2 regions of the Streptomyces sp. NPDC091289 genome follow, and region 1 is predicted to be linked to the other one. Evidence: predicted binding sites of a transcription regulator. Region 1 holds the regulator's gene; the other holds the start of a gene.
What was found. The regulator HrcA, encoded in region 1, represses chaperone genes, less so after heat shock. The targets are predictions, from matches to a motif close to TTNGCACTCNGNNNNNCNGAGTGCNAA.

Region 1 (15,398 bases):
AGAGCTTCTCGCGCAGGAGAGACTGCACGAGGTTCAGGCTCCCGACGACTTTCACGTGTTCGTGCCGGTCACGGATCTCGCGCACCGAGGCGGCGAGGTCCGGGCCGAGCTGTGTGGACCCGGCCCACGAGAGGTCGGGCGTGCCCCGGGACGCCACGTACTTCGGAACGCTGTTGAAGAGCGTGGCGATGTCGCTGTCCTCGCCGCTCTCCTGGTGCGGCCAGAAGGCGGCGAAGATGTCGTACGTCCGCCGGCCGAGCAGGAGGGCGTCCGTACCCTCGTACGCCTGACCGACCTGCGCCTCGGCGACCTGGTCCAGCAGGGGTGCCTGCCAGCCGCCGAACGGGAACCCCAACGGGTCCTCGTCGGGGCCGCCGGGCGCCTGCCCGACCAGGTCGAGGGTCGCGAACAGTTCGATGTGGATGAGGCCCATGGTGTGCTCCCGATGAGTCGGTCGTCTCTCTCAAGTCGTCTCTCTCAAGTCGTCTTTCGAGTCGTCTCTCAAGGGGTAGACCCGTGGACGCCCGCAGGCTCATCGCCGCGTTAAGTTTCCCGAAGCCTTGCGTTCGAATCTGCTCGATTTTCTGCTCACTTCGGTAACTCGGTGCTTATGAGTGCGGCCGGTCTGTCACTCTGTCGGTGTCGTCGGACCGTAGGAGCCGCACCGTGGCGCCCATTCCCTTGCAGCGGGACACCGTGCAGCGTCCCGGCACCACCCGTGCCGGGTACGCGCACGGCCCGCGCCTGGCCAGCCGCACCAGCCTGCCCGGCATACCGCTCGCCCCGTCCGCCGCCCGCCGGTTCGTGCGCGCCGCGCTCGCCGAGTGGACCGGACTCGGGGTGCCCGCCGCCGTGGGGTTCAGCGACCGGCTGGCCGACGACGCCGTGACCGTCACCAACGAGCTGGTCACCAACGCCGTCGTGCACGCCGGGACCACGGTCGACCTGGTCCTCAGACTGGAGGAGGAGGGCGGCGACGACGAGCCGACGGCCGCCCTCGTCCTGGAGGTCACCGACCACCACCCGGCCCGCCCGGTGAGCGGCGACGAGCCGGGCCCGGGCCCCGAACCGGCCGGCGCGGTCGCGGGGGAGCTGCCCGACCCCGCCGAGTACGGCCGGGGCCTCCAGCTCGTCGCCACCCTCGCCGACTCCTGGGGTATCACCTACCGCACCGGCCTCAAGACCGTCTGGGCCCGCCTGCCCGTCGACGACTGGAGCGCCCCGCCCGCCCCGCCCGACGGGGAGGCCCTCCGACGCGGCCTGCGCGCCGCCGAGATCCTCGCCCCCGCCGCGCGGCGCACCGAGCGCGACGACGCGGTCTGGGACAGCCGGGGCGCCCCGGCCTTCCTCGCCGAGGCCTCCGATCTGCTCGCCGGACAGCTCGACGAGGACCTGGTGGCCGCCATAGCGGGTCAGCTCCTGGTGCCCCGGCTGGCGGACTGGTGCGCGATCTGGCTGGAGACCGAGGGCGGGGGACCGGCCGCCGAACCCCGGCTCGCCCGCGTCTGGCACAGCGACGAGACCGGCACCGAGCCGCTGCGCACCGCCCTGGAGCGGGAGCCTCTCCGCCTCCCCGCCGGCGTCGGCCCCGGCCCCGTGCCCGTCCCCGTGCCCTGGCCGGCCCACCCCGCCGGCCGGCCCGGGCAGGCCGAGGACGCCCCGCCCCCGCACCCCGGCGGCCGCGACGGGGCCGCGCTCGCGTTCCGGATCACCGCCGGTGGCCGGGCGCTCGGGACCGTCCTCGTCGGCCGTGAGGGCGTCACCCAGGTGCCCGAGGCCGTCGCCTCGCTCATCGAGGACTTCGTCCGCCGCCTCGGCCTCGCCGTCGGCGCCGCCCGCGCCTACACCCGGCAGGCCACCATCAGCCGGATCCTCCAGCGCGGCCTGCTCCCCAGCAAGGTCGCCGAGATCCCCGGCGTCACGAGCGCCCTCGTCTACGAACCGAGCGACGACGGCGTGGTCGGCGGTGACTTCTACGACATTTTCCCGTGCCCCGGCGACCGCTGGTGCTTCGTCCTCGGCGACGTCCAGGGCTCCGGCCCCGAGGCCGCCGTCGTCACCGGCCTCGCCCGCCCCTGGCTGCGGCTGCTCTCCCGCGAGGGCTTCGGCGTCGGCGAGGTCCTGGACCGGCTGAACCGGCTGCTCCTCGACGACGCCATGGAGGCCGCCGAGGCCGCCGCCCTGATGGTCGCCGCCGCCGGGGGCCAGCAGCTCCACGACGGCACCCAGTCACGGTTCCTCTCCCTGCTGTACGGGGAGGTCGTGCCGCTCCCCGACGGCGGGGTCCGCTGCACGGTGGCCAGCGCCGGGCACCCGCTGCCGCTGCTGCTGCGCCCCGACGGCTCCGTACGCCCGGCCGCCGAGCCCCAGGTGCTGCTCGGGGTCGTCGAGGACGTGGCCTACGAGAGCCAGGTCTTCGACCTCGCGCCCGGGGACACCCTGCTCTGCGTCACGGACGGGGTGACCGAGCGGCGGTCGGGCCCGCTGATGTTCGACGACGGGGACGGGCTGGCCCGGGTGCTGGCCGGGTGCGCCGGGCTGCCCGCCGACGCCACCGCCGAGCGGATCCGACGGGCGGTCCACGAGTTCGCCGAGCAGCCGCCGGACGACGACGTGGCCCTGCTGGTGCTGCACGCGGAGTGAGCGGAGCAATACGCCTCCGCGGCGAGCGACAATGGTCGGTATGCCTTCCGTACTGCCCGATGGTGAGCCCGTGCCCGACGACGGGGCGCTGCCCCGCCACGCCCTGGAAGGCGCAGCCGACCGCCCGCTCGGCTTCTATCTGCACGTGCCGTACTGCGCCACCCGCTGCGGCTACTGCGACTTCAACACCTACACCGCCACCGAGCTGCGCGGCTCCGGCGGAGCGCTGGCCTCCCGCGACAACTACGCCGCGCATCTGATCGAGGAGGTCCGCCAGGCCCGCAAGGTCCTCGGCGACGATCCGCGCCCGGTCCGCACCGTCTTCGTCGGCGGCGGCACGCCCACCCTGCTGCCCGCCGCCGATCTCGTACGGATGCTGGCGTCGATCCGGGATGAGTTCGGGCTCGCGGAGGACGCGGAGATCACCACCGAGGCGAATCCGGAGTCCGTCGACCCGGCCTACCTCTCCGCCCTGCGCGAGGGCGGCTTCAACCGGGTCTCCTTCGGCATGCAGAGCGCCAAGCAGCACGTCCTGAAGATCCTGGACCGTACGCACACCCCCGGCCGCCCCGAGGCCTGCGTCGCCGAGGCCCGGGCGGCGGGCTTCGACCACGTCAACCTCGACCTGATCTACGGCACCCCCGGCGAGTCCGACGACGACTGGCGGGCCACCCTGGACGCCGCGATCGGCGCGGGCCCCGACCATGTCTCCGCGTACGCCCTGATCGTCGAGGAGGGCACCCAGCTCGCCCGCCGCATCCGGCGCGGCGAGATCCCGATGACCGACGACGACGCGCACGCCGACCGCTATCTCATCGCGGACGAGGCCTTCGCCGCCGCCGGCTTCGACTGGTACGAGGTCTCCAACTGGGCCACCACCGAGGCCGGCCGCTGCCTCCACAACGAGCTGTACTGGCGCGGCGCCGACTGGTGGGGCGCGGGCCCCGGAGCCCACAGCCACGTCGGCGGGGTCCGCTGGTGGAACGTGAAGCACCCCGGCGCGTACGCCCAGGCGCTCTCCGAGGGCCGCTCGCCCGGCGCCGGCCGCGAGATCCTCGCTGACGAGGACCGCCGGGTCGAGCGCATCCTGCTGGAGCTGCGGCTCCGCGAGGGCTGCCCGCTGGACCTCCTGAAACCCGACGGCCTCGCCGCCTCCCGGCGCGCCCTGACCGACGGACTGCTGGACCCGGCACCGTACGAGGAGGGCCGTGCGGTCCTCACCCTGCGCGGGCGGCTCCTGGCCGACGCCGTCGTCCGCGACCTGGTCGACTGAGTCCCCGGGACGGCTGCCTCACGGCTTGCACTCCTTCGCCGTCAGCGGCGGCGCGACCCCGGCCGGCTTGCCGCACACCAGGGTCCGCTCGGCGCTCGGCCCCGGCCGGACCACCTTGACGATGTTGAGACCGTGCACATGGTCCGAGACCGAGGACTTCGCCCGGCTGAACGAGATCGTCCCCGTGGGCATGTTGTTGAGGTCCACCGTGTGCAGCGTCGCCCACGTCTCCGCCGCGCTCCGCCGCTTGTCGCCGCGCGCCGCGGCGTCGTACAGGGCCGCCGTCGCGCTGTAGGAGATGACGGTCTGCCCGCTGGCGAACAGCTCGTCCTCGTACGCCGGACGCCCCGAGGCCAGCGAGGCGACCTCCCCGTCGGGGTGCAGCGCCCGCAGCGTGCGGTACGCGTCCCCGTAGAAGCCGAGGTTCTTTCCCCGGTCCAGCGGGGCGAGGGAGCTGTGGTAGAGCGTGACGTTGGCCGCGATCGACGTGCTGTCGTCGAAGGTGCCCTTCGTCAGATCGTCCCCCGTGAACACCGTCATCCGCCGGTCCGAGCACCCGGTGGTGCCCGACAGGCCCGCCATCAGCGTCGGCACGTCCTCGACCCGCCCCGCGAAATACAGCGCGTCCGGCACCCGATCGGCCTGGCAGATGGTGGTCAGCGGGTCATTCAGGCTCGCCCCGCCCGCGAGGTCGTAGCTCACGTCCTGGCCCAGCGAGAAGCCCGACGTCCGCAGCATCTCCTTGCCCGCGGCCCGCTGCTCGGCGGTGTACCGGTCCAGGTCGCCGTTGCGGTCCCCGCGCGACAGCACGATCGCGTGCGGGCGGTCGAGGCCCTGCGCGATCTGCCGGGCGACCAGCCCGAGCGCGTACGTCTGCTCCTCGTCCGTCGCCGCGAGCCCGAAGTAGTTGGGGAACCGGCGGGGCAGCTCGCCGCTGGAGTTCGTCGTGTTCACCAGCGGCAGCCCGGCATCGCGCAGCAGCCGCGTCGCGTCGTCGCTCTCGTCGGTGTTGCGGCCGAGACCGACCACCCCGACCACCGACGGATCCCGCCGGGCCACCTCGATGATCTTCCGTACGGCGGTGAGCTGCCGCAACATGTCCTCGCCGCCGTTGGCGGTCAGCACCCGCAGCTTCACTGACCGGCCCACGGTCTTGTTCACCGCCCGCTGCTGGAGGTAGACGCCGGTCAGCTCCTCCAGACCCTTGCGGGTCCGCTCCCGGTCCTTGCCCGTGGCGGTCAGCGGCCCGGCGTACACGACCGTCACATACGCGTCGCCCGGCTCGATGTCGGCGTTCTCCTCACGGATCGCCTGCTCGATCCGCTCGAACGTGATGCCCTTCCCGGCCCCGTTCAGCTCCAGGCCGTTGCCCCGGGCGAAGAGCACCTCGGGCGCGGTCGCCACCCCCACGCACTCCCGGTCGTCCCCCTCCCCGGCCCAGATCCCGTCCGTGTTGCGGTCGGTCAGCGGCCCGTGGCAGTACGTATCGCGCCAGTGCCCGGCCCACAGGAACGCCCCCAGCAGCGAGCCCACGACGAGCACGGCGATGCTCGCCCGCGACATCACCCACCACGCCCAGGTCCGCCGCACCCGGTGGGTGACGAGCTGCGCGTGCGCGTGCTCATGGGTCAGCTTCTCGGTGGACAGCGGCAGCAGCAGCACCCACGCCAGCGTCGCCGCCGCCACCGGCGACTGGCCCAGGCTCAGATCGTCCACCCAGCGCTCGTAGCGGGCCCGGGCCCCCGAGGAGCCGGCCGGCGCACCGGGCCCCGGCCGCTCCGGGGGCAGCGGCGGGGTGTGCCGCATGATCTCCGGGGCCGGCAGCGAGGCGAGCAGCAGCAGCGGATCCACCTCGCTGCGCCGCGACCGTACGTTGTTGATCGCGTTGATCAGCAGGATGCCGCCGTTGTCCTGCGTGGCCCGGGGCAGGAACACCACCGGCGGGACCGTGCGCTTGCCGCGCCGCCAGTCCAGGGAGTGCGGGCGGTAGTTGTGCCGCAGGTCCTCCAGCAGCGCCTGCACCCGCAGCTCCAGATGGAACTGGCGCGCGTGCTCGTCGCCCGCCCCCGCGTCCGCCACCCGCTCCGCGACCGCCGCCGCCCGCGCCCGGATCACCCGCCACGAACCGCTCGGCGAGAACCACGACCAGCCGTCCGACGGATAGCCGGTGCTGGAGGCGGCCAGCGACGAGGTGGTGGCGAACCACCGGCTGGCCCGGCGCAGCCACAGCAGCGGCGGCGCGGCCCGGCTCGCCAGGCCCACCACGGCGAGCCCCAGCAGCGCGACGGCCGCCACCAGGGCCGTCAGCAGCCAGTCGATCTCCCCGAGCAGCACGCTGAGCAGGGCGATGAAGAGCGCGCCGACGAACGTCTCGGGCCGCACCGAATCCCGCAGCGACTCCCACCAGCTGCCCCGGCGCGGCCGGCCGGACCGCCAGCGCAGCCGGCTGAGCTGCTCCAGAATCCTTTCCTCGCGGACCTCGGAGGTGTTCCCGTCGGACTGCTCGACCACCGTCGCGGTGGCCTGCTCGATCGCCCCGAGCAGCCGGGAGCGGGGAAAGGAGAAGGTCTTGTACTGGGTGTTCTCGCGGGTCTCCCACGGTTTCTCGGAGAGCGTGCGCACCATGGCGAGCGCCGCCTCGTACGGGGTGGCGCCCTCGCCGTCCAGCAGCCGCACCGGCACCCGGCGTAACGCGTTGGCCCGGTGCACCTGGTGGACGACCCGCTCCACCCGGGCGTCGATCTCCGGCCCGGCCCCGGCGTCCGCCGCCTGGGCCACCACGAGCGGCATCACGGGCCGGTTGACCCGGTAGCGGTCGATCAGCTGCTGCATCAGATGGAAGACGGCCGAGGCCGCCTCGTTGTCCGCACTGTCCCGCCAGACCTCGCGCGCCATCGCCCCGTGTCCTTCCCCCGTGGACCCTTCGGCTCCCTCGAACCCTTCGGCCCGTGAACCGCCTGCCCGTTCTCCCCCCTCAATAACCGATGGTGCGTGTGGGGCGCAGGCATTCATAGGGATCGGCACGTGATCGTCCGGGACGAACGGGCATCAGCCGGGGGACATCAGTCCGGAAGAGTGACGAAGTCGATCAATTCCTCCACCCGGCCCAGGAGTTGGGGTTCCAGGTCCTTGTAGCTGCGCACCTTGGACAGGATGTGCTGCCAGGCCGCCCCGGTGTTCTCCGGCCACCCCAGCGCCCGGCACACACCCGTCTTCCAGTCCTGGCCCCTCGGCACCACCGGCCAGGCGTCGATCCCCACCGAGGACGGCTTCACCGCCTCCCACACGTCGATGTACGGGTGGCCCACCACCAGCACATGCGGGTCCGAGACCCGCGCCGCGATCCGGGACTCCTTGGAGCCGGTCACCAGGTGGTCCACCAGCACGCCGAGCCGGGCGTCCGGCCCCGGCGCGAACTCGCCCACGATGGCCGGGAGGTCGTCGACGCCCTCCAGATACTCGACCACCACGCCCTCGATGCGCAGGTCGTCGCCCCACACCCGCTCGACCAGCTCCGCGTCGTGCCGGCCCTCCACATAGATCCGCCCGGCCCGCGCCACCCGGGCCCGCGCCCCGGGCACCGCCACCGAACCGGAAGCCGTACGGGTGGGACGCACCGGACCGCCGGTCCCCGGGCGCACCAGCGTGACGACCTTGCCCTCCAGCAGGAAGCCGCGCGGCTCCATCGGGAACACCCGGTGCTTGCCGAACCGGTCCTCCAGGGTCACCGTCGGGCCCTGGGCCGTCTTCTCGCAGCGGATCACCGCCCCGCAGAAACCGCTGCCGACCTCCTCCACGACCAGATCGGGTTCGGCGGGCACCTCGGGCACGGGGGCGGACCGCTTCCACGGCGGGGTCAGGTCCGGCTGGTAGCTGCGCATGGACCGACGATAATCGTCACACTGTCGCGAACCGCTCTTCCAACGACGCCCGCTGCGCCCGGACGAAGCCCGCGTCCACCACCGCCCCGTGCCCCGGCACGTACAGCGCGTCCTCGCCGCCCAGCGCCAGCAGCCGCTCCAGCGCGGCCGGCCAGCGCGAGGTGATCGCGTCCGGGCCCGCCTGCGGCTCGCCCGACTCCTCGACCAGATCACCGCAGAACACCACCGGAGGCCCGCCGTCCACCCCCGGCACCAGCACCGCGAGGTCATGGCCGCTGTGCCCCGGGCCCACGTTCGCCAGCAGCACCTGCCGGCCGCCGCCCAGGTCGAGCGTCCAGTCGCCGCACACCTCGTGGTGCGGGACCACCAGCGTGTCCACCGACCGGGCCGCCTCGTCCTCCGCGACCCCGTGACGCACCGACGAGACGCACAGGCCCTCCGCCTCGTCCCGCAGCAGAGCCCCGACGCCCACCGCCCCGTACACCTGCGCCCCGGCGAACGCCGCCGTGCCCAGCACATGATCGAAATGCGGGTGGCTCAGTGCGATATGCGTCACCCTCCGCCCGAGCAGCGCCTCGGCCTGCCGCCGCAGCTCGACGCCCTCGCGCAGCGTGGCGCCGGTGTCGTACAGCAATACGCCGTCCGGCCCGGCGACCAGCCCGGCGGTGGCATCCCAGCCCGGGAGCCGCCGCCTGCCGATACCGTTGCCCAACCGCTCCCAGCCGAAGTCTTCCCAAGCGACGTCCATACAACGACGCTATCGGCAACGACCTGCGCAGTCTCGTGGGAGCGTGGCCGGTCGCCCTTGCCCCGGCCCCACCCCACCCCCGTACACTGACCGGGGGATTGCTGGCACTCGAACACACCGAGTGCCAGCCGGACACCGGAGGAATCCGGAGAAACACAGCTGGAGGTGTGCGCGATGCTCAGCGAACGCAGACTCGAAGTGCTGCGCGCCATCGTCCAGGACTACGTCGGCACCGAGGAGCCCGTCGGCTCGAAGGCGCTGACCGAGCGGCACCGGCTGGGGGTCTCCCCGGCCACCGTCCGCAACGACATGGCGGTGCTGGAGGACGAGGGCTTCATCGCCCAGCCCCACACGAGCGCGGGCCGCATCCCCACCGACAAGGGGTACCGCCTCTTCGTCGACAGGCTCGCGGGCGTCAAGCCGCTGTCCTCGCCCGAGCGCCGGGCCATCCAGAACTTCCTCGACGGCGCGGTCGACCTCGACGACGTGGTCGGCCGGACGGTGCGGCTGCTCGCGCAGCTGACCCGGCAGGTCGCCGTCGTGCAGTACCCCTCGCTGACCCGCTCGACGGTGCGGCACGTGGAACTGCTGGCGCTCGCCCCCGCCCGGCTGATGCTCGTCCTGATCACGGACACCGGCCGGGTCGAACAGCGTATGATCGACTGCCCTGCACCGTTCGGCGAGGCATCGCTCGCGGATCTGCGGGCCCGGCTCAACAGCCGGGTCGTCGGACGCCGCTTCGCGGATGTCCCGCAGCTGGTGCAGGAGCTGCCGGAATCCTTCGACAGCGAGGACCGGGGGACGGTTTCCACGGTCCTTTCCACCCTCCTCGAAACATTGGTCGAGGAGACGGAGGAGCGGCTGATGATCGGCGGCACCTCCAACCTCACACGCTTCGGACACGACTTCCCGGTGATGATCCGGCCGGTGCTGGAAGCACTGGAGGAACAGGTCGTCCTGCTGAAGCTGCTCGGTGAGGCAACGGACTCGGGCATGACCGTACGTATCGGGCACGAGAACGCCCACGAGGGGCTCAACTCCACGTCCGTCGTCGCGGTCGGCTACGGTTCGGGCGACGAGGCAGTCGCCAAACTCGGCGTGGTCGGACCGACCCGCATGGACTACCCCGGAACGATGGGAGCGGTACGCGCAGTGGCACGTTACGTCGGACAGATCCTGGCGGAGTCGTAAGTGGCCACGGACTACTACGCCGTACTCGGCGTGCGCCGCGACGCATCTCAGGACGAGATCAAGAAGGCATTCCGTCGGCTCGCACGCGAGCTGCACCCGGATGTCAACCCGGACCCGAAGACCCAGGAGCGGTTCAAGGAGATCAACGCCGCTTACGAGGTGCTCTCGGACCCGCAGAAGAAGCAGGTCTACGACCTCGGCGGCGACCCGCTCTCCGCCAGTGGCGGTGGCGGCGGTGGCGCGGGCGGTTTCGGAGCCGGCGGCTTCGGCAACTTCTCCGACATCATGGACGCGTTCTTCGGCAACGCCGCGCAGCGCGGGCCCCGTTCGCGCACCCGGCGCGGCCAGGACGCCATGATCCGGCTGGAGATCGACCTCAACGAGGCGGCCTTCGGCACCACCAAGGACATCCAGGTCGACACGGCCGTCGTCTGCAACACCTGCAGCGGCGAGGGCGCGGCCCCCGGGACCTCCGCCCAGACCTGTGACATGTGCCGCGGCCGCGGCGAGGTCTCGCAGGTCACCCGGTCCTTCCTGGGCCAGGTCATGACCTCGCGACCCTGCCCGCAGTGCCAGGGCTTCGGCACGGTCGTGCCCACCCCCTGCCCGGAGTGCGCCGGCGACGGCCGCATCCGCTCGCGGCGCACGCTCACGGTCAAGATCCCCGCGGGCGTCGACAACGGCACCCGCATCCAGCTCGCCGGAGAGGGCGAGGTCGGCCCCGGCGGCGGCCCGGCCGGCGATCTGTACGTGGAGATCCACGAGCTGCCGCACGCCGTGTTCCAGCGGCGCGGCGACGACCTGCACTGCACGGTCACCATCCCCATGACGGCCGCGGCCCTCGGCACCAAGTGCCCGCTGGAGACGCTGGACGGCCTGGAGGAGATCGACATCCGGCCCGGCACCCAGTCCGGCCAGTCCGTGCCCCTGCATGGGCGCGGGATCACGCATCTGCGCGGTGGCGGCCGGGGCGACCTGATCGTGCACGTCGAGGTGACGACCCCCTCCAAGCTCGACGCGGAACAGGAGCGGCTCCTGCGGGAGTTCTCCAAGCTGCGCGGCGAGGAGCGGCCCCTGGGCCAGTTTCAGCCAGGTCAGCAGGGGCTCTTCTCCCGGCTGAAGGACGCGTTCAACGGCCGCTGAACCGCTTCCTCCCCTTTCACCGCACCGCCCGCCGGTTCCGTACCGGCGGGCGGTGCCGTGTACGGAGGGAGAACCGGTCAGGACGTCGGCTGGCTGATTCGGCCCCGTGCACGGGCACGTGGCACGATGCGGTCATGTCCTCCGAGTTGACCGATCTCTGCCGGTATCCGATCGTGCAGGCCCCCATGGCGGGCGGCGCGTCCGGACCCCAGCTCGCCGGGGCCGTCGCCGATGCCGGCGGGCTCGGGTTCCTGGCCGCCGGGTACAAAACGGCGGACGGGATGTACAACGAGATCAAACAGCTGCGCCGGCTCACCGGCGGGCCGTTCGGCGTCAACCTCTTCATGCCGCAGCCCGCGCTCGCCGACCCCAGCGCCGTCGAGGTCTACCGCCACCAGCTCGCCGGCGAGGCCACCTGGTACGAGACCCCGCTCGGCGACCCGGACAGCAGCGGCGACGACGGCTACGAGGCGAAGGTCGCGATCCTGCTGGAGGACCCGGTCCCGGTGGTCTCCTTCACCTTCGGCTGCCCCACCCGCGACACCCTGGACGCCTTCGCCAGGGCCGGGACGCACACCATCGTCACGGTCACCTCCGCCGAGGAGGCCCAGAGCGCCCAGTGGGCGGGCGCCGACACCCTCTGCGTCCAGGGCGTCGAGGCGGGCGGCCACCAGTCCACCCACCGCGACGACCCGGAGGCCGGCCACGCCGGCACCGGACTGCTCTCCCTCATCACCCAGGTCCGCGAGACCGTGCAGATCCCGGTCGTCGCCGCCGGTGGCCTGATGCGCGGCGCCCAGATCGCCGCCGTCCTCGCGGCGGGCGCCGACGCCGCCCAGCTCGGCACCGCCTTCCTGATCTGCCCCGAGTCCGGGGCCCACCTGCTGCACAAGCAGGCCCTGACCAACCCGCTGTTCGCCCGCACCGAACTGACCCGCGCCTTCTCCGGGCGGCCCGCCCGCGGCCTGGTCAACCGCTTCGTCCGCGAACACGGTCCGTACGCCCCCGCCGCCTACCCCCAGGTCCACTACGTCACCACCGGGCTGCGCCGGGCCGCCGCCAAGGCCGGGGACGCCCAGGGCATGGCGCTGTGGGCCGGACAGGGCCACCGCATGGCCCGCGAACTGCCCGCGGGCGAGCTGATCGAGCTGCTCGCCGCCGAACTGGAGGCCGCCCGGTCGGCCCTGAGCATGAGGAGCCCCCGGTGACCGCACCGGTCTTCGTCGTCGAACGGATGCCCACCGGGCCGGAGTTCGTCCTGGAGGGACCCGAAGGACGGCACGCCGTCTCCGTCAAGCGGCTCCAACCCGGCGAGGACGTCGTCCTCACCGACGGCCTCGGCCACTGGGCGGACGGCGTCGTCCACGCCGCCGAGGGCAAGGACCGCCTGACCGTCACCGTCCGCGCGGGCGTCCAGGAGGAGCCGGAGCCCACACCCCGGATCACCGTCGTCCAGGCCCTCCCCAAGGGCGACCGGGGCGAACTGGCCGTCGAGACGATGACCGAGACCGGCGTCGACGCGATCGTGCCCTGGCAGGCGGCCCGCTGCATCACCCAGTGGAAGGGCGACCGGGGCGCCAAGGCCCTGACGAAGTGGCGCAGCACGGCACGCGAGGCCGGCAAGCAGTCCCGCCGCGTGCGCTTCCCCGAGGTGACCGAGGCCATGACGACCAAGCAGGTCGCCGCCCTGCTCGCCACCGCCGACTTCGCCGGGGTCCTCCACGAGGACCGCGACCACGACAGCACCCCCCTCGCCACCGCCGAACTCCCCGCCACCGGCACGATCGTGCTCGTCGTCGGACCGGAGGGCGGCGTCTCCCCGCAGGAACTGGCCGCCTTCGCCGAGGCGGGCGCCCGCCCCTACCGCCTCGGCCGCAGCGTGCTGCGCACCTCCACCGCCGGGACGGCCGCGACCGCGCTGCTGCTGGGACGCACGGGACGCTGGGGGTGAACCGTCCCGACGGGGGACCGCCGGGGCGGCCCGCCGTCGGCGCCGGGCCCCGGCGTTAGCATGCACCTGTACTGATCACCAGCGAACGAGGAGGCCCGGCCATGGCGGGAGAGCCGCAGTCCGACTGCCTGTTCTGCAAGATCGTCTCGGCAGACATCCCGGCGACCATCGTCCGTGAGAGCGAGACCACCGTCGCCTTCCGCGACATCAACCCGCAGGCCCCGACCCACGTCCTGGTCATCCCCAAGGTCCACTACCCGGACGCCGCCTCCCTCGCCGCCGCCGAACCGCGGATCGCCGCGGACGTGCTGCGCGAGGCCGGAGCGGTCGCCGCCGACGAGAAGATCGACTCCACCGGCTACCGGATCATCCTCAACACGGGCTCCGGCGCCGGCCAGACCGTCTTCCACGCGCATGCCCACGTCCTGGGCGGCCGCGGCCTCCAGTGGCCGCCCGGATAACGCCCGCCCCGTAGGAGCCCTTCCCCATGTCCGTACGCGAGCTGGTGGTGCTCGGCACCGCCAGCCAGGTCCCCACCCGGCACCGCAACCACAACGGCTATCTGCTGCGCTGGGACGGCGAGGGCATCCTCTTCGATCCCGGCGAGGGCACCCAGCGCCAGATGCTGCGGGCCGGCGTCGCCGCGCACGACATCCACCGGATCTGCGTCACCCACTTCCACGGCGACCACTCCCTCGGCCTCGCCGGGGTGATCCAGCGGATCAACCTCGACCAGGTGCCGCACCCGGTGACCGCGCACTACCCGGCGAGCGGACAGCACTTCTTCGACCGGCTGCGGTACGCCACCGCCTACCGCGAGACCGTCGAGCTGACCCAGGCCCCGGTCGCCGGACCCGGCGGTGTCCTCGCCACCACCCCCGCGTACACCCTGGACAGCCACAAGCTCTCGCACCCCGTCGAGTCGTACGGCTACCGCCTCACCGAGCCCGACACCCGCCGCATGCTGCCCGCCCTCCTGAAGGAGCACGGCATCGCCGGACCGGACGTCGGCCGCCTCCAGCGCGAAGGCGCCCTCGGCGGCGTCACCCTGGAGCAGGTCTCCGAGCACCGGCGCGGACAGCGGTTCGCGTTCGTCATGGACACCCGGCTCTGCGACGGGGTGTACGCGCTCGCCGAGGGCTGCGACATGCTCGTCATCGAATCGACCTTCCTCGACGAGGACGAGAAGCTGGCCACCGACCACGGCCACCTGACCGCCGGACAGGCCGCCCGGGTGGCGAAGGAGTCAGGCGTACGCCACCTGGTGCTGACCCACTTCTCCCAGCGCTACAGCGACCCGGAACTCTTCGAGACCCAGGCCCGCGCCGCCGGGTTCGACGGCGAACTCACCGTCGCCCAGGACCTGATCCGGGTCCCGGTCCCCACCCGGCACCACCACTGAAACAACCGGACCACCGTCAACAACCGCACCACCGTTTGCGAGACACCGTGCACCTCCCCAAGGCCGAACTCCACCTCCACATCGAAGGCACCCTCGAACCCGAGCTGGCCTTCGCCCTCGCGGAGCGCAACGGAGTGGCCCTGCCGTACGCCACCACCGACGAACTGCGCGCCGCCTACGCGTTCGACGACCTCCAGTCCTTCCTGGACCTCTACTACGCGCTGATGGCCGTGCTGCGTACGGAGGAGGACTTCGCCGAACTCGTCGACGCCTACCTCACCCGCGCCGCCGCCCAGGGCGTCCGGCACGCCGAGATCTTCTTCGACCCGCAGGCCCACACCGCCCGGGGCGTCCCGATCGGCACGGTCGTCGAAGGGATCGGCCGGGCGCTGGAGCACAGCGAGGAGAAGCACGGCATCTCCACCCAGCTGATCATGTGCTTCCTGCGCGACCTGTCCGCCGAAGCGGCCCTCGGCACCCTGGACGCGGCCAAGCCCTATCTGCACCGGATCACCGCGATCGGCCTGGACTCCGCCGAGGTCGGCCACCCGCCCGCCAAGTTCCGCGCGGTGTACGAGGAAGCCACCGCCCTCGGCCTGCGCAAGGTGGCCCACGCGGGGGAGGAGGGCCCGCCGGAGTACATCCGGGAGGCCCTGGACATCCTCGGCGTCGAGCGCGTCGACCACGGACTGCGCTGCATGGAGGACCCGGAACTGGTGGCCCGGCTGGTTGCCGACCGGGTGCCGCTCACGCTCTGCCCGCTCTCCAACGTCAGGCTGCGCACGGTCGACAAGCTCACCGACCACCCGCTGCCCCGGATGATGGCGGCGGGCCTGCTCTGCACGGTCAACTCCGACGACCCCGCCTACTTCGGCGGGTACGCGGGCGACAACTTCGACGCCGTACGGGACGCCCTCGCCCTGGAACCGGAGCAACTGCGCACCCTGGCCCGCAACTCCTTCGAGGCGGCCTTCCTCGACCACGACGAGGAGCGCCGGGCGCGCTACCTGTCCGAGGTCGAGGCGTACGCGTTCGACTGACCGGAACCGCCGTCCGGACCGGCCGTCCGGATCGCGCTGCGCACCAGCCGCCTGCGCCGCAGGGCCGGTACGCGCAGCTCCGTGACGGCCTGCTCGGGTGAACCGAGCTTCGGCACCGCGCCGGGC
Region 2 (15,398 bases), on a different contig from region 1:
CCGCGGTTGGACGCGACGAGGACCTGGGCAGTCGGGGAGGGTGCGTGCTCGGAGACCATGTAGCGGAACCTAGCCCGTTCGGGAAGCCCCCAAACGCCTCAGAGCTTCACCGCGGCCCCCGCCCCGGCTCTTTCGCGTTTCTCACGCCGCGTGGCGCTCCGCGTACTCCGCGATCTCCCGCATCGGCGGCCGCTCCTCCGTGTCCACCGCGTGGGTGCGGGGCACGAAGCCGTCCTCGCCGCGCTCGAACTGGGTCAGCGCGGGCCGCACCAGATGGCCCCGGGAGAGCCGCAGCTGCGCCGTGCGGTAGATCGCCGCCGCCATCCGGCCCAGCGCCTGCCCGTCCTGGTGGCGGTGTTTGCGTACGCCGACGTCGACCTGGCCCAGCGCGTCCAGGCCCACGGTGTGCAGCGCGTCGACCAGCAGGCCCAGCTCCACTCCGTAACCGACCGGGAACGGCAGCCGCTCCAGCAGGGACCGCCGCACCGCGTACTCGCCGCCCAGCGGCTGTACGAATCCGGCCAGCTGCGGCCAGTGCAGATTGAGCAGCGGGCGTGCCACCAGTTCGGTGACCCGGCCGCCCTGACCTGCGCTGTCGCCGAGCGGACGGTCGTACATCGCCTTGACGAACTGGACGGCCGGGTCGGTGAGCAGTGGCCCGATCGTGCCCGAGACGAAGTCCGCCGAGAAGTCCTTGAGGTCGGCGTCGATGAAGCAGACGATCTCGCCGCTGGTCACCAGGAGCGACCGCCACAGCACCTCGCCCTTGCCGGGGAGAGCCGGGATCCGAGGCAGGATCGCGTCCCGGTGGACCACCCGGGCGCCCGCCGCCCGGGCCACGGCGGCGGTGGCGTCGGTGGAGCCGGAGTCGATCACCACGAGCTCGTCGACGAGCCGTACCTTCTCCATCAGCTCGCGGCGGATCGTCGCCACGATCGCCCCGACCGTGGCCTCCTCGTTGAGCGCGGGCAGCACCACGCTCACCGACGTACGGTGCGGATCGGCGTCCCGGGCGTCGGTGAGCCGGTTCAGCGGGCGGTCGCCGGACGACCAGGAACGCCTGGTCAGCCAGCGTTCCACCTCTTCGAGCACGGTCGGAACTCCTTGCGTGTGAGCGGTGTGTGATCCATCTCGCGGTTCGGACGACTATCTCAACGGTCCGATGCTTCGGTTACAGTCTTGAACAACGCGTATGGCCGTCGCATGTCGGGGTCGGACCGCAGATAAACGCCTGGATCGAAGATCCAGTGCCATAGAGCTCATCCAGAGGGACTGAGGGAACGGCCCGTTGAAGTCCCGGCAACCCTCCTGCCGACCGCGAGGTCACGGTGGGGAAGGTGCCAATTCCGTCTTGTGGCGAAATGCGTCGCAAGGAAGATGAGGAGAAAGGGCCTCCGCCATCATGGCTGTTCAGACCGTCGCAGGTAATGCCACCACCGCCCCCGTGGACCTCGGTCCCGCTGCGGCGCTTTCCTGCCGCGAGTGCGGCGAGCGTTTCGAGCTCGGCCCCCTTTTCGCCTGTGCGTCCTGTTTCGGGCCGCTCGAAGTGGCCTACGACCTGCCCACCGGCTCCCCGGAGGAGCTGCGCAAGCGCATCGAGGCCGGCCCGGACAACATCTGGCGGTACGCCCCGCTGCTGCCGGTGCCCGCCGACGTCGCGGAGAAGCCCAACATCAATCCCGGCTTCACCAAGCTGGTCAAGGCCGACAACCTCGCCCGTGAGCTGGGCGTCACCGGCGGCCTGTACGTGAAGGACGACTCCGGCAACCCGACGCACTCCTTCAAGGACCGCGTCGTCGCCATCGCCGTCGAGGCCGCCCGCGCCTTCGGCTTCACCACCCTCTCCTGCTCCTCCACGGGCAACCTGGCCGGAGCCGTCGGCGCCGCCGCCGCCCGCGCCGGACTGCGCTCCTGCGTGTTCATCCCGCACGACCTGGAGCAGGGCAAGGTCGTCATGGCCGCGGTGTACGGCGGTGAGCTGGTCGGCATCGAGGGCAACTACGACGACGTCAACCGCTTCTGCTCCGAGCTCATCGGCGACCCGCTCGGCGAGGGCTGGGGCTTCGTCAACGTCAACCTCCGCCCGTACTACGGCGAGGGCTCCAAGACGCTGGCGTACGAGATCTGCGAGCAGCTCGGCTGGCGGCTGCCCGACCAGATCGTCATCCCGATCGCGTCCGGCTCCCAGCTGACGAAGATCGACAAGGGGCTCCAGGAGCTCATCAAGCTCGGCCTCGTCGAGGACCGCCCGTACAAGATCTTCGGCGCCCAGGCCGAGGGCTGCTCCCCGGTCTCCGCCGCCTTCAAGGCCGGCCACGACGTCGTACGGCCCCAGAAGCCGAAGACCATCGCCAAGTCGCTGGCCATCGGCAACCCGGCGGACGGCCCGTACGTCCTGGACATCGCCCGCCGCACCGGCGGCGCGGTGGAGGACGTCACCGACGAGCAGGTCGTCGACGCGATCAAGCTGCTGGCGCGCACCGAGGGCATCTTCGGCGAGACGGCGGGCGGCGTGACGCTCGGCGTGACGAAGAAGCTGATCGAGGCCGGCGTCATCGACCCGACGCTCACCACCGTCGTGGTGAACACCGGTGACGGCCTGAAGACGCTCGACGCGGTCTCCGCGACCTCGCAGGCCACGGCGACCATCAAGCCGAGCCTGGACGCCTTCCGCGCCGCGGGCCTCGGCTCCGCCTGACCACCCCAGACCGAAGGAAGAGAAGGGCACCCACCATGAGCGTCAAGGTCCGCATCCCCACCATCCTCCGTACGTACACGGGCGGCCAGGCCGAGGTCCCGGCGGAGGGCGCGAAGCTCTCCGAGGTCATCGCGTCCCTGGAGAAAGACCACCCCGGCATCGCGGCCCGCGTCCTGGACGACCAGGGCAAGCTGCGCCGCTTCGTGAACGTGTACGTCAACGACGACGACGTGCGCTTCGAGGGCGGCCTGGACGCGGCCACGCCGGACGGCGCGGGCGTCTCGATCATCCCCGCGGTCGCCGGCGGCTGCTGAATCGCCCCGGGCCGCTCCGCGGCGGCCCCCACCGCATGCTCGTGTGACCACAGTTGCCCCCTCCGCTCACAGAAGCGGAGGGGGCAATTCTGCATGGTTGAGCACGGTACAGTTGGGGAAACCCCATCCGCTGCCCGTGCCGCCCGCATATGAGAATGCGCCCGGCCCCGATAAGAAGCAGCCAAAGTGCGTGAACCTCTTGCGGCATAAGTGCCCTTTGCCTGGCCCGACTTGCCCGTAAATCTCAGCAAACCCGCATATTCGCGAGTTCTTCTGTGCCCGGAATTCTCGTCCGATTGACCTGTTGCAGAGGGCAGTTGGGCGGATACATTCGGCCGCGGTCGACGCGCTGCGGCGCCGCACACCCTCTCCTGTCGGGGGGTGAGTTCCGACCCGGGTCCGCGAAGTGCGGTCCCGTGCAAGGGCCAGTAATAGGGGAGTTAGGCATGGCTCAGGGCACCGTCAAGTGGTTCAACGCGGAGAAGGGGTACGGCTTCATCGCGGTCGACGGTGGTGCGGATGTTTTCGTCCACTACAGCGCGATCCAGATGGACGGGTACCGCACCCTCGAAGAGGGTCAGCGAGTTGAATTCGAGATCTCGCAGGGCCAGAAGGGGCCCCAGGCCGACATGGTCAAGCTCGCCGTCGGCTGAGCTCGGCGCGGTCGTCCGACGACACTACTCACGCACGCAGGGCCCGATCCCGGATCAGGGGATCGGGCCCTCCGTGCGTCCCGGCGGCCCGGTCCGGGGGCGCGCCGCCGTCCCCGTCCGGCGCCGCCGCTGTCCACATCCGACCGGGGACGCTTGCACTCGCAGGGGTCGAGTGCTAATCATTGGCGTTAGCACTCTCCAGGTGAGAGTGACAGAAACTTGGACCGGGCCGGTGAGGCCCGCAGGTGCGGTGGGGCAAGGAACCACCACGCAGGCAGGCCGTCCGTCGCGGGCGCCTCTCGGTCCGGAGAAATCCACCCCTGTCCGGGAGGACCACTTCACATGGCCAAGATCATCGCGTTCGACGAGGAGGCACGGCGCGGTCTCGAGCGCGGGATGAACCAGCTCGCCGACGCCGTCAAGGTCACCCTCGGCCCCAAGGGCCGTAACGTCGTCCTCGAGAAGAAGTGGGGCGCGCCCACGATCACCAACGATGGTGTTTCCATCGCCAAGGAGATCGAGCTCGAGGACCCGTACGAGAAGATCGGTGCGGAGCTGGTCAAGGAGGTCGCCAAGAAGACGGACGACGTCGCCGGCGACGGTACGACCACCGCCACCGTTCTGGCTCAGGCTCTCGTTCGCGAGGGTCTGCGCAACGTCGCCGCAGGCGCCAACCCGATGGCCCTCAAGCGGGGCATCGAGAAGGCCGTCGAGGCCGTCTCCGCCGCTCTGCTGGAGCAGGCCAAGGACGTGGAGACCAAGGAGCAGATCGCTTCGACCGCCTCCATCTCCGCCGCCGACACCGAGATCGGCGCCAAGATCGCCGAGGCGATGGACAAGGTCGGCAAGGAAGGCGTCATCACCGTCGAGGAGTCCCAGACCTTCGGTCTGGAGCTCGAGCTCACCGAGGGTATGCGCTTCGACAAGGGCTACATCTCGGCGTACTTCGCGACCGACATGGAGCGTATGGAGGCGTCGCTCGACGACCCGTACATCCTGATCGTCAACTCGAAGATCGGCAGCGTCAAGGACCTGATCCCGCTGCTGGAGAAGGTCATGCAGTCGGGCAAGCCCCTGCTGATCATCGCCGAGGACGTCGAGGGCGAGGCGCTCTCCACCCTGGTCGTCAACAAGATCAAGGGCACGTTCAAGTCCGTCGCCGTCAAGGCTCCGGGCTTCGGCGACCGCCGCAAGGCCATGCTCGCGGACATCGCCATCCTCACCGGTGGCACCGTGATCTCCGAGGAGGTCGGTCTCAAGCTGGAGAACGCCGGCCTGGACCTGCTCGGCCGTGCCCGCAAGGTCGTCATCACCAAGGACGAGACCACGATCGTCGACGGCGCCGGTGACAGCGACCAGGTTCAGGGTCGCGTCAACCAGATCCGTGCCGAGATCGAGAACTCCGACTCGGACTACGACCGCGAGAAGCTCCAGGAGCGTCTGGCGAAGCTGGCCGGCGGCGTGGCCGTCATCAAGGCCGGCGCCGCCACCGAGGTGGAGCTCAAGGAGCGCAAGCACCGCATCGAGGACGCGGTGCGCAACGCCAAGGCCGCCGTCGAGGAGGGCATCGTCGCCGGTGGTGGCGTGGCTCTGCTCCAGGCCTCGGCCGTCTTCGAGAAGCTCGACCTCACGGGCGACGAGGCGACCGGCGCCAACGCCGTGAAGCTCGCGCTGGAGGCCCCGCTCAAGCAGATCGCCGTCAACGGTGGTCTCGAGGGTGGCGTCGTCGTGGAGAAGGTCCGCAACCTGCCGATCGGTCACGGCCTCAACGCCGCGACCGGCGAGTACGTCGACATGATCGCCGAGGGCATTCTCGACCCGGCGAAGGTCACGCGCTCCGCTCTGCAGAACGCCGCGTCCATCGCCGCGCTCTTCCTCACCACCGAGGCCGTCATCGCCGACAAGCCCGAGAAGGCCGGCGCGGCCGCTCCGGGCGGCATGCCGGGCGGTGACATGGACTTCTGATCGGTTCCCGGTCCGCCGGGTCGATCGAAGCTCCGCGTACGTCCCACAGGGGCGGTATCTCCTTCACGGAGGTGCCGCCCCTGTGGCGTTCCCGACCGCACTGCGACAATGCGCCGGAGGACCGGAGGACCGGAGGGCCGGGGTGCCGGGGGGCCGGTGGACCGGTCGGTACGAGAACGGGGGACGGGATGATCAAGGACTGGAAGGGGGCCTCGTTCGTTCTGGGCGGGGCCGTGCTGTTCGCGCTGGGGCTGTTCATCGTGGTGACCGGGACGGGGCTCTCCGGCGCCCTCGGCATGCGGGTCGAGACCTTCGGCCGGATCGACTGCGACGACACCCGTACGGAGAAGGGGCAGACCGTCTGGCACTGCTTCGGGGAGACCCCGGCCCAGCAGCGCGCCAACGACGCGGAGCGCGAGCGGGTGGCCCAGGAGTCGCTGCGCGCCCATGTGGACGGCACGCCCAGGTCGGCGGAGATCCAGCGCGTCAGGATCCTCTTCGCCGACCACGACGGCCGTACCGACCCCGAGACCATCACCGCGACCCAGGTGTTCGACGGCGGACGCTGGTACGCCCACTCCTCGATGGTCGTCGGCTACGGCATGATCCCGCTGCTGCTGGGCGCGGGTGGCGCGGCCTGGGGCGGCTACCGGCTGCGCAGGCGGTAGTCACGGGGCGGTAGTCACCGGGCGGTTGCACGCGATGGGCGTGGTGGGTGCGGTTGGCGTGGCCGAATGGCTACTTGCCGTGCCCTTTCCCGTACGGCAGCACGGGTCGGTGCGACTGTGCCGATGACGGTGGCGCGCCCTCGGTCCCTGAGGTAAGGCGGACGCGAAGCCGCCCGGAGTTCCGTTCCGGGTGGTTCCCCGGTTCTCCCGACGGCCGCTCCCTCTCTTGGCAGCTCACCGCCCGGCCCGGCGACCGCATACAGCCATTGGTCCAGTCCACTACCCCCCTGTGCCCCGGTGGTGTGCGACTGCACATGGCGGCCGCCCGGCACCCCGGTCTCCGGTGGAGTCGCCCCGGAGCGGCCCGTTCCGAACCTCGCCGCTCACGCTATCCAGCCAACTTCGCACGGTAAGTCGGAATCATGCGTACCGGTTCGGCAGCGGGACATGATGGCTCTGGTGTTCACGTCGTGAACACCAGTCGCATGAGTAACGTCAGTTATGCAGAAGTTATTTGGGCATAACGGTCGTCAACCGTACGGAAGGGAAGGTGTCATGAAGCTGCAGAAGAAGGCTTATGTGAAGCCGTCACTGTTCAAGCAGGGCGACTTTTCGAAGAAGACCGCCGGCTACTTCGTCGGCTCGTACAAGGAGTACTGGACCCGGCGCATCGTCTGATCCGCCGACCTGTTTCCTGTGCGCAGAGTGAGAACTTCCGAAAGGTGAAGATGCCCGGCCAGCTGCGTGACTACTTCGTCGTCCTGCCGGACAGCGTGGCGGGAGCGGTGGTGGCCGGGCGGCTTCCCGCACCGGAAGCGACCGGGCCGGCCCCGCGGACGGGTGACGCCCTGACCGTCGCCCATCCCTCGGGCCGGCCCTGGGTCGTCGCCCGCCCACTGCACCGCAGGGTCAGCCACCTCGCCCGGGGCACGGACGCCCTCGTCCTCATCGGCCCGGACCGCGTCCCCGACGCCGTGCTCGCCGGGCTCCTGGAGGGCGCCCGGGACCGGGCCGGACTGGAACGCCGCCTCGCCCGGCTGCCCGGGCTCTACCACGTCGTCGCCCGGCTCTCCGGGGAGACATGGATCCGGGGCACCGCCTCCGGACTGCGCCGGATCTACCACGCCCGCCACCCGGAGGCCGGAACCCTCGCCTCCGACCGCCCGGCGGCCCTGGCCCGGCTGACCGACGCACCCCTGGACGACGGCGCGCTGGCGCTCCGGCTGCTGGACTTCGTGCCGCACCCCCTGAGCCGCCGTGTCGTGTGGCGGGGCGTGCACGAGACCGCCGCCGGGTACGGCCTGGCCCTGCCCGTCGCAGCACCGGGCACGGCCGCCGTCCCCGGCCCCACGGAGTACCGCTGGTGGGAGCCGCCGCCCGGGGAACTCTCCCTGGCGGAAGGGGCCCGAAGACTCGGTGACGCCGTCGCCGCCTCCGTACGCGCCCATGTCGGCGGCGTGGACCGGATCAGCTGCGAGCTCTCCGGCGGCATGGACTCCACGGCCCTCACCTTCGCCGCCCGGGAGACCGGCCCGGCGGCGCTGTCCCTGCTGACGGTCGCCGCCCGGGACCGCTACAGCGAGGACGAGACCTGGGCGCGACGGGCGGTCGAGGCCGCCGGCCGCACCACTCCGGGCGCCACCGTCCCCGCCCCCGCCACCGTCCCGGACCACCACATCATCCCCGCCGACGACGCCCCCTACTTCTACGCCGACCTCGCCGCCACCGCCGAAGAGTTGAACGACGAGCCGCTCCCCGTCGCCCCCGGCCGAGCCCGCGCGCACCTGCTCCTGAGCCGCGCCCACGCCACCGGCTCCCGCTACCACCTCACCGGCTACGGCGGCGACGAACTCTTCCTCGGCCTTCCCCACGCCTACCAGGACCTCTTCCACGGCAACCCCCTCACCGCCTGGAACCACCTCAGCGGCCTGCGCCACCAGCTCGGCTGGCCCCTCCTGCCCACGGTGAAGGCCCTGCTGGACCGCTCCACGTTCCCCCGCTGGATCGCGAACGCGGTCGGCACCGAACCCCAGCCCGTCGCCCGGACCCCGCTGCTCTCCTGGGGTGTACGCCAGTCCCTGCGCCCCTGGTTCACGGACCACGCCAACGCCCTGATCACCGAGGAGTTCCGGGCCGCCGCCGAGCACGCCGAGCCGATCGACCCGTGGCGCGGGCGGCATGTGGACATCGACGCCGTACGGATGGGGGCCCGGCACTTCCAGGCGATGGAGGACGTCGGCATGACGATCGGGCTGCCGGTCGCCGCACCGTTCTACGACGACCGGATCCTGGAGGCGACCCTCGCCGTACGCCTGCCGGAGCGGGTCAGCCCCTGGCGCTACAAGCCGCTGCTCGCCGAGGCGATGCGCGGGGTGGTGCCGGACGCGCTGCTGGCCCGGACGACGAAGGACCACATGTCCTCCGACGAACACCAGGGCCTGAGCGAACACGCCCCGGAACTCACGGAGTTGTGGACGGACTCCCGACTCGCCGCACACGGCCTGGTCGACTCCCGCCGCCTGCTCCGGCTCGCCGCCGAGCCCTTCTCCCCGGTCCTGGCCGAACACTCCATCTCCCCGACCGTGGCCGGGGAGACCTGGCTCCGCACGGCCGAGAACGCCTGGCCCGTACCCCGTCGGCCCTCTACCAGCGAGGCAACCCTGTGAAGCTCAGAAAAGGCATCGCCGTCACGACCACCGAGTACGGCGGCGTCCTCCTCGACGAAAAGGACGGCAGCTACTGGCAGTTGAACGACACCAGCGTCATCGTCGTCGACACCCTCGCCGCGGGACACACCCCCGAGGTCGCCGTGGAGCGGATCCTCGCCGCGTTCGACGTCGAGCGCACCGAGGCGGAGTCGGACGTCGCGGAGCTGACCCGGCAGCTCGTCGAGGCGAAGATCCTGCGCCCATGACCACCGAGATGACGATGCCGCGCCGGGGCGCGGGAGCGGGCGGCCTGCGGCTGCGCACGGCCATCGCCGCCGCGTTCGTCCTGGCCCGCTTCAAGCCCGGCCGGCTGCGCCGGGTGCTGACCAGGTGCGCCCGGGGCGCGCGCCCGGCCTCGTACGCGGAGACGCTGGAGGTGTTCGAGGCGGTCGTCGCCACCAGCCGCCGCTGCGCGGGCCGTTACGGCTGCCTGCCCCGCTCGGTCGCCATCGCCCTGGCGTGCCGGATGTCCGGCGTGTGGCCCGACTGGTGCGCGGGGGTGCGGGCGGCTCCGCCGTTCTCGCCGCATGCTTGGGTACAGGCGGGGGGCCGTACGGTCGGGGAGCAGGCGGAACCGGCGGATCTGCGTCCCTTGGTGGTGGTGTCCGTACGCGAGGGGGTTCCGGATGAGCGCGGTAGCAGGGACGACGGCGGGGGCGGGGCAGGGCGGGCCGCCTGAGGGCAGGCCGCCTGAGGGCGAGGGGCCTGAGAGCAAGGGCCCCGAGATGTCCGCGGGGAAGCCCGCCGGGGCGCCCGCCAAAGGCGACGGGCCGGGCCCGCGCCCCCTTCGCCTCCTCCTCTCCCGGGTCCGCCCCCACCGGGGCGTACTGATCCGCGCGGGCCTCCTCTCGCTCACCGGGTCCGCGGCCGGCCTCGCGATGCCGCTGATGGCGAAGCACGCGGTCGACGCGTTCGCCGCGGACCGCTCACCCGCCGGACCGCTCGTCATGCTGACCGCGCTCGTGCTGGCCGGGGCCTGCCTCTCCGCGTACGGGCGCTACCTCATGTCCCGGACGGGGGAAGGCGTCGTCCTCCAGGCGCGCAACCAACTGGTGGGCCGCATCATGCGGTTGAAGGTTCCGGCGGTGGACCGGCTCACCCCCGGCGACCTCCAGTCACGCGTCACCAGTGACACGACGCTTCTGCGAACGGTCCTCTCCAGCGGCCTGGTCGAGTCGTTCAACAGCGTGCTGATGCTGCTGGGGACGATCGGCTTCATGGCGTACATGGACGTCACGCTGCTGGGCGTGACACTGGTGGTGATCGTCGGCATCGGAGCCGTAACCGCCCTGCTCATGCCGCGCATTCAGCGCGCCCAGCTTCGCGCGCAGGAGGCCGTGGGCGCGATGGGCGCGGCCCTGGACCGGGTGCTCCAGGCGTTCCGTACGGTCAAGGCGAGCGGGGCGGAGGAGCGGGAGACGGCGGCCGTCGCGGCCGCGGCCCGGCACGCGCACGACCGGGGGGTCTCGGTGGCGAAGTGGTCCTCGGTCTCCGACGTCACGATGATGATGTCGATCCAGCTGGCGTTCCTGGCGGTGCTGGGCGTGGGCGGCGCGCGGGTCGCCTCCGGCTCGCTGGAGATCTCGTCGCTGATCGCGTTCCTGCTCTACCTCTTCTACCTGATGGGCCCGATCGGCGGTCTGGTCGAGGGCTGGACGGGCCTGCAGAGCGGGCTCGCGGCGGTGCGCAGGATCGACGAGGTGGAGTCGCTGCCGGGCGAACCGGCCGCGGGCTCCGAGGGCGTAGCACGCGAAGTGGCGTCGACCCCGCTGGACGGGACCCCGCTGGGTGTCACCTTCCAGGACGTGACCTTCGGGTACGGGGACGAGCGCGCCCCCGCCCACAAGGGGGTGACGTTCGACGTCCCGACCGGTGGACTGGTCGCGCTGGTGGGCCCGTCCGGGGCGGGCAAGTCGACGGTGTTCAGCCTGCTGGAACGGTTCTACGACCATGACGGCGGCACGATCACGGTGGACGGCCGGGACATCCGCGACTGGCCGCTGGCCGAACTGCGGGCCTCGCTCGCGTACGTGGAGCAGGACGCCCCGGTCCTGGCCGGGACGCTCCGCGAGAACCTCCTCTTCGCCGCCCCGGACGCCGAGGACAAGGCGCTGACGGAGGCGGTGGCCCGCACTCGCCTGGACACGCTGGTCGACCGGCTGCCGGAGGGCCTGGAAACGGCGGTCGGCCACCGGGGCGTCACCCTCTCCGGCGGCGAACGCCAGCGGATCGCCATCGCCCGCGCCCTGTTGCGGCGCCCCCGGCTGCTCCTCCTGGACGAGGTGACCTCGCAGCTGGACGCGGTCAACGAGCAGGCGCTGCGCGATGTCATCTTCGAACTGGCGGAGCAGACAACGGTGTTGGTGATCGCCCACCGCCTTTCCACGGTCCGTCATGCCGACCGCATCGTGGTCCTGGAGGAGGGCCGGGTCCGCACGGCGGGCACGCACGAGGAGCTGATAGCCGGGGACGACCTGTACCGCGAACTGGCGACGACGCAGTTGGCGGCGGACGCGCGGTGAACGCGGTGAGCGCGGTGTGCGGGGTGAGGGGCCGGGTGGTGGCGGATCAGCGGGCGTAGTTCTTGAGCTCCTCGGTGTCCAGGGTGATGTCTACGGGGCCGGGGAGGGGCACCGCCTTGCCGTACCCGTACGTCGTCCGCTGCTGGTAGTGGCCCTTCTCCGGCTCGCTGTAGACGACGAGGGTGTCGTGGTCGCGGTCGACGAGGAGGTAGACCGGGATACCCGCTGCGGCGTACCCGTCACGCTTCTCCGTGCGATCACGGCTGTCGGTGTCGTGGTCGTGCGACGTCACCTCGACGGTCATGAGGACGCGGTCCGGGCTCGACCACTCGCCGTCACCCGCGAAGCGCCCCGCGCGGGCCAGGGTGCCGTCCGGCCGGGCGCGGCCGTTGCCGTACCCGCCGATCCGCAGTCCGCGTTCGCGGTACAGCCGCAGATCCGGCTGCTGCCGCATGCACTGCATCGCGACCCACATGATGATCTCGTCGTGGTCCCCGTCCGGCACGGGCTTGACCTCCAGCTTTCCGTTGATGAGCTCAAGCGTCACGGTCTCGGGGGCCGCGCGGGCGATCTGCTCGAAGTCCTCGACGGACATCTGGGCGTGCGGTGCGTGATCGGCGGTGCTGGGGGTCATGGCGTCGCCTCCTCCCCTCCATCGTGCCCCGTCGGATCTGCGGGCGAGCCGCACGGTCATCGGTATGTCCTTTCGGATCGCGGGACGAGCCCCGCCCGGACCGCGTTCATCCGGTCCCGTACACCCGTCGGCTGCACGGTTCCCGGCGGGCCCACCGGCGGCTCGGGGGACGGTCCCCGGCACGGCCGGCAGAGGCCTCCGAGCAGGGCTTCCGCGCTGCCGGGGACTCCGCACTCGCCGCATTCGAGGATGCGCAGGACGGTCCGGGGCCCCGGCAGGATCCGCTCGGGCGGCAGCTTGTCGCGCAGGCGGGTCTCCAGCAGGCGGGGGGCGCAGTGGACCGGCGACGGCAGGCCGTCGGTGAGCGCGTGCAACAGCTGCGTCTCCGTCGCGCCGCGCGCGAACCACTCGCTGACCAGGGGTTCCAGCTTTACGCAGTCGGCGGCGGACAGTGTCAGGGTGGGGGCGGTCCGCCCCAGGGCGGCGAGCAGGATGAACGCCCTCGAACGGGTGGGCCGTTGCGGCTCGTCCGGCGGGGCGTCACCCCGGGTGTACGCGTTCCACCAGCCGTCCTCGCGTGCGGTGCGGGAGAAGAAGGTCCGGGTCACCCAGAGCATGACCTCCTCGGTGATCACGCACTCGCTGCCGCGCCGCAGGTGCCCGGCGGCCTGGAGCCGGTTGAGGGTGGTGCTGAGTGCGCACTGGCCGTACGGGAGGTGCTTGGCCAGCGTCTTCACGGAGATGTCGGAGCCGTCGGGGAGCCGGTCGATGTACGCGGCGACGGCGGCGTCACGGGGGAGGAGGTGGGCGAAGTCCCGGTCGGTGCGGGGGCGTTCGCCGGGGGCGGAGCGCTTGCCGTACCCGGGCTTGGCCCTGGGGTGCGGGGGAGCGTACGCGGAGGAGGGGGCATCACTAAACTGGCTGTCAGCCATGGGGATCGCTTCCTTCGATCTTCGGTGGTTAGACCCCTGTCGGTGTTGGAGCACCGGTGGGGGTCGTCTTTTCTGCCTGGTCGTGGTCTTCCCGCACGCTAGAGCCTGGCGACCGTGCGTCGCAACTCGATCACAAGTTGTCAACTTCGCAGCCAGGGTGGGTGGGTGGGACAACTGACCCACCCACCCCATCGCTGTTAAGAGGGCTCGAATCTCGCGGCTTGAGCTCCGGGAGGTCGAGGAGATCCGGGCTCAGCGCTCAGCAGAGTCCGGGGTCCGGCCCCGGTACGGCGGTGGCAGGAAGCGCTGCTATGTGTAGGAGAGGACGATGCGGCTGTCCTTCTTGGCGATGGAATGTCCCTCGGGAATGTGCGTGTCGGCGGTGTCCATCGGGTGGACGGTCAGGTGCGGCACTGCATCGCGGTCGGCTTCCCAGGCCGTGATGTGGGCGGCGAGCTTCTTCGCCAGGGTGGTGCCATCGGGCCCGTAGCCAGCAGCCCCGAGGCGGACCTGACGCGTAGGGTCCGCTTCCTGTTCGTCGATCGTGAGAACCAGATAGGCGAGCGAGTTCTTGCTGACGAGCGCGACGCTCCGGAGGGGGATCGCGGGGCGCCGGACGCCGTCCTTGAGTGCTTGGTCGGTGACCTCGATCCGGCATACGGCGTCTTCGCAGACCGTGGCGCGAAGCCAGACCCCGTCGAAGGACTCCTGCCGTCCGATCCGAGCCTCGGACCAGACTTCCGTGACGGGTGTGGAGAACGCCTCGTTCAGGCGCTCGGCGTCGAACCGTAGGTCTTGGTCGTGGTGGAGACGGACGGTGTCGCCGGGCAGCGTGGTGGTCCGCTCTCCGTCCTGGCCGACGATCGGCACGAATCCGCACAGTTCCATTCCCTCGGAGGCGAGGGTGTCCCCGCGGCGGATGAGGATCACGGATCGGGTCTGGCCGCGCCACCGCAAGGGAAGCACGAGCCGGCCCCCCCTCAACCAGTTGGTCGCGCAGAGCAGTGGGTACGTCCCAGAACCCGACCGATCCGATCATCTTCGTGTAAGGGCCGTGCTCGGGAGCCCCCTTCAGACCGTCCCGCTCCATCACCCTCACGTGTTCGTAGCCCGCCTCGTTGAGGGCGTCTCGGGCGTGCAGGGTGACGCCGGGGTCAATGTCGAGGGTGGTGACCTCGCCATCGGAGCCGACGAGTTCGGACAGGAGCGCGGCGTTGTAACCGGTCCCCGCGCCGATCTCCAGGATGTGGTCGCCGGGGTGGGCATCGAGCTGTACGAGCATCATCGCGACGGTCGACGGCACGGAAGCGAGGGATAGGGGCAGGGGCCCGTTGGGGTTCTCTTTGATACTGACGGCTTGGTCGGTGTAGGCCTCGGCGAGGCTGGCTCCCGGAAGGTGGACTTCACGGTGGACGGTGCGCAGGGCTTGCTCGACAGGGCCGGTCAGGGGCACCTTGGACTTGATCTCAGCGACGAGCCGGTTGCGGAGATCTTCGAGTGCGGGGGCGTTGTTCACGGAGACTCTCTCTTTCAGTTGAGGAGGAGGCAGGTCTCCCACCCGGGGCCAACGTGGTGGGTCGGCTCAAGGGTGTGAGTGGTGAGCAGGATGCCGTCCGCTCCGGTGAGGAGCCCGGCGTCGCGGGGTAGCGCGTTCTCGGCCATGTATGCGGCGAAGGCGGAGCGCAGGGCCGCAAGGCGGTCGGTGAGCGCAGTGCCGGGGGCGGCTTCCGCAGCGGCTGTGCAGGTTGCGAGGCACACCCCCGCCCAGCCGTGGCAGACCGTCGCATCCTGGAGGCGGTCCAGTTGACGGGTATCGGAGATGCAGGACAGGAGTGCGTCTTCGGCGCGGTGCTGCGAGCCGGTACGGCCGCAGGCGAGCGCGGCGAGCTGCAGGCTCCGGGCGACGCCGGGCGTGCCGTAACACCACGAGGGTCGGCCCAAGCATGCACGGGGAGAAGGTCCGTCGAGCCACTCGTTGACGGTGGTGGTTTCCGGCCAGGCATCACCACCATCCGCCAGAGGCCGTAGCCACCCTTCCAGAAGGCGGCACGCCCCGACCAACGTTTCGTGCTGGCCAGGAACGGTGTGCCCGGCGCGCGAGCACAGGGCAAGAAGTGCGACAGGGCCTGCTACGCCGTGGGCCATGCCGAAGTTCCCGTGACCGAGGGGCCATCTGTCGTCCGGCTCACCATGTGGGCTGTCGAGCGTCCACCAGCCGGGCAGGCTGTGGCCCTGGACGGTGACGGGTTGCTGGAGGAGTCGCACGAGATAGCGCAGAACGCCGTCGAGCAGGTCGGGCCGCGT

Region 2: groL (chaperonin GroEL) is a predicted target of HrcA. The motif match lies at 3,818-3,844, and genes of this name have one in related genera.

Annotation. Positions count from the first base shown of each region.
Region 1 is NZ_JBIVUT010000014.1:94,186-109,583, forward strand. It holds gene ACIQPT_RS20030 (dihydrofolate reductase family protein) at 1-433, opposite strand, end outside; gene ACIQPT_RS20035 (SpoIIE family protein phosphatase) at 667-2,643, shown strand; gene hemW (radical SAM family heme chaperone HemW) at 2,675-3,916, shown strand; gene ACIQPT_RS20045 (hypothetical protein) at 3,935-6,811, opposite strand; gene ACIQPT_RS20050 (DUF3097 domain-containing protein) at 6,979-7,797, opposite strand; gene ACIQPT_RS20055 (MBL fold metallo-hydrolase) at 7,814-8,545, opposite strand; gene hrcA (heat-inducible transcriptional repressor HrcA) at 8,720-9,736, shown strand; gene dnaJ (molecular chaperone DnaJ) at 9,737-10,879, shown strand; gene ACIQPT_RS20070 (nitronate monooxygenase) at 11,014-12,087, shown strand; gene ACIQPT_RS20075 (16S rRNA (uracil(1498)-N(3))-methyltransferase) at 12,084-12,830, shown strand; gene ACIQPT_RS20080 (histidine triad nucleotide-binding protein) at 12,932-13,291, shown strand; gene ACIQPT_RS20085 (ribonuclease Z) at 13,318-14,232, shown strand; gene ACIQPT_RS20090 (adenosine deaminase) at 14,280-15,272, shown strand; gene ACIQPT_RS20095 (MFS transporter) at 15,236-15,398, opposite strand, start outside.
Region 2 is NZ_JBIVUT010000002.1:32,688-48,085, forward strand. It holds gene ACIQPT_RS02275 (trehalose-6-phosphate synthase) at 1-59, opposite strand, end outside; gene ACIQPT_RS02280 (glucosyl-3-phosphoglycerate synthase) at 142-1,092, opposite strand; SAM riboswitch class I at 1,257-1,384, shown strand; gene thrC (threonine synthase) at 1,403-2,698, shown strand; gene ACIQPT_RS02290 (MoaD/ThiS family protein) at 2,734-3,012, shown strand; gene ACIQPT_RS02295 (cold-shock protein) at 3,459-3,665, shown strand; gene groL (chaperonin GroEL) at 4,008-5,630, shown strand; gene ACIQPT_RS02305 (hypothetical protein) at 5,819-6,298, shown strand; gene ACIQPT_RS02310 (keywimysin-related RiPP) at 6,854-6,976, shown strand; gene ACIQPT_RS02315 (asparagine synthase-related protein) at 7,027-8,964, shown strand; gene ACIQPT_RS02320 (lasso peptide biosynthesis PqqD family chaperone) at 8,961-9,212, shown strand; gene ACIQPT_RS02325 (lasso peptide biosynthesis B2 protein) at 9,209-9,685, shown strand; gene ACIQPT_RS02330 (ABC transporter ATP-binding protein) at 9,633-11,528, shown strand; gene ACIQPT_RS02335 (Uma2 family endonuclease) at 11,575-12,162, opposite strand; gene ACIQPT_RS02340 (hypothetical protein) at 12,219-13,094, opposite strand; gene ACIQPT_RS02345 (hypothetical protein) at 13,404-14,024, opposite strand; partial or broken gene ACIQPT_RS02350 (methyltransferase domain-containing protein) at 14,128-14,652, opposite strand; gene ACIQPT_RS02355 (lanthionine synthetase C family protein) at 14,625-15,398, opposite strand, start outside.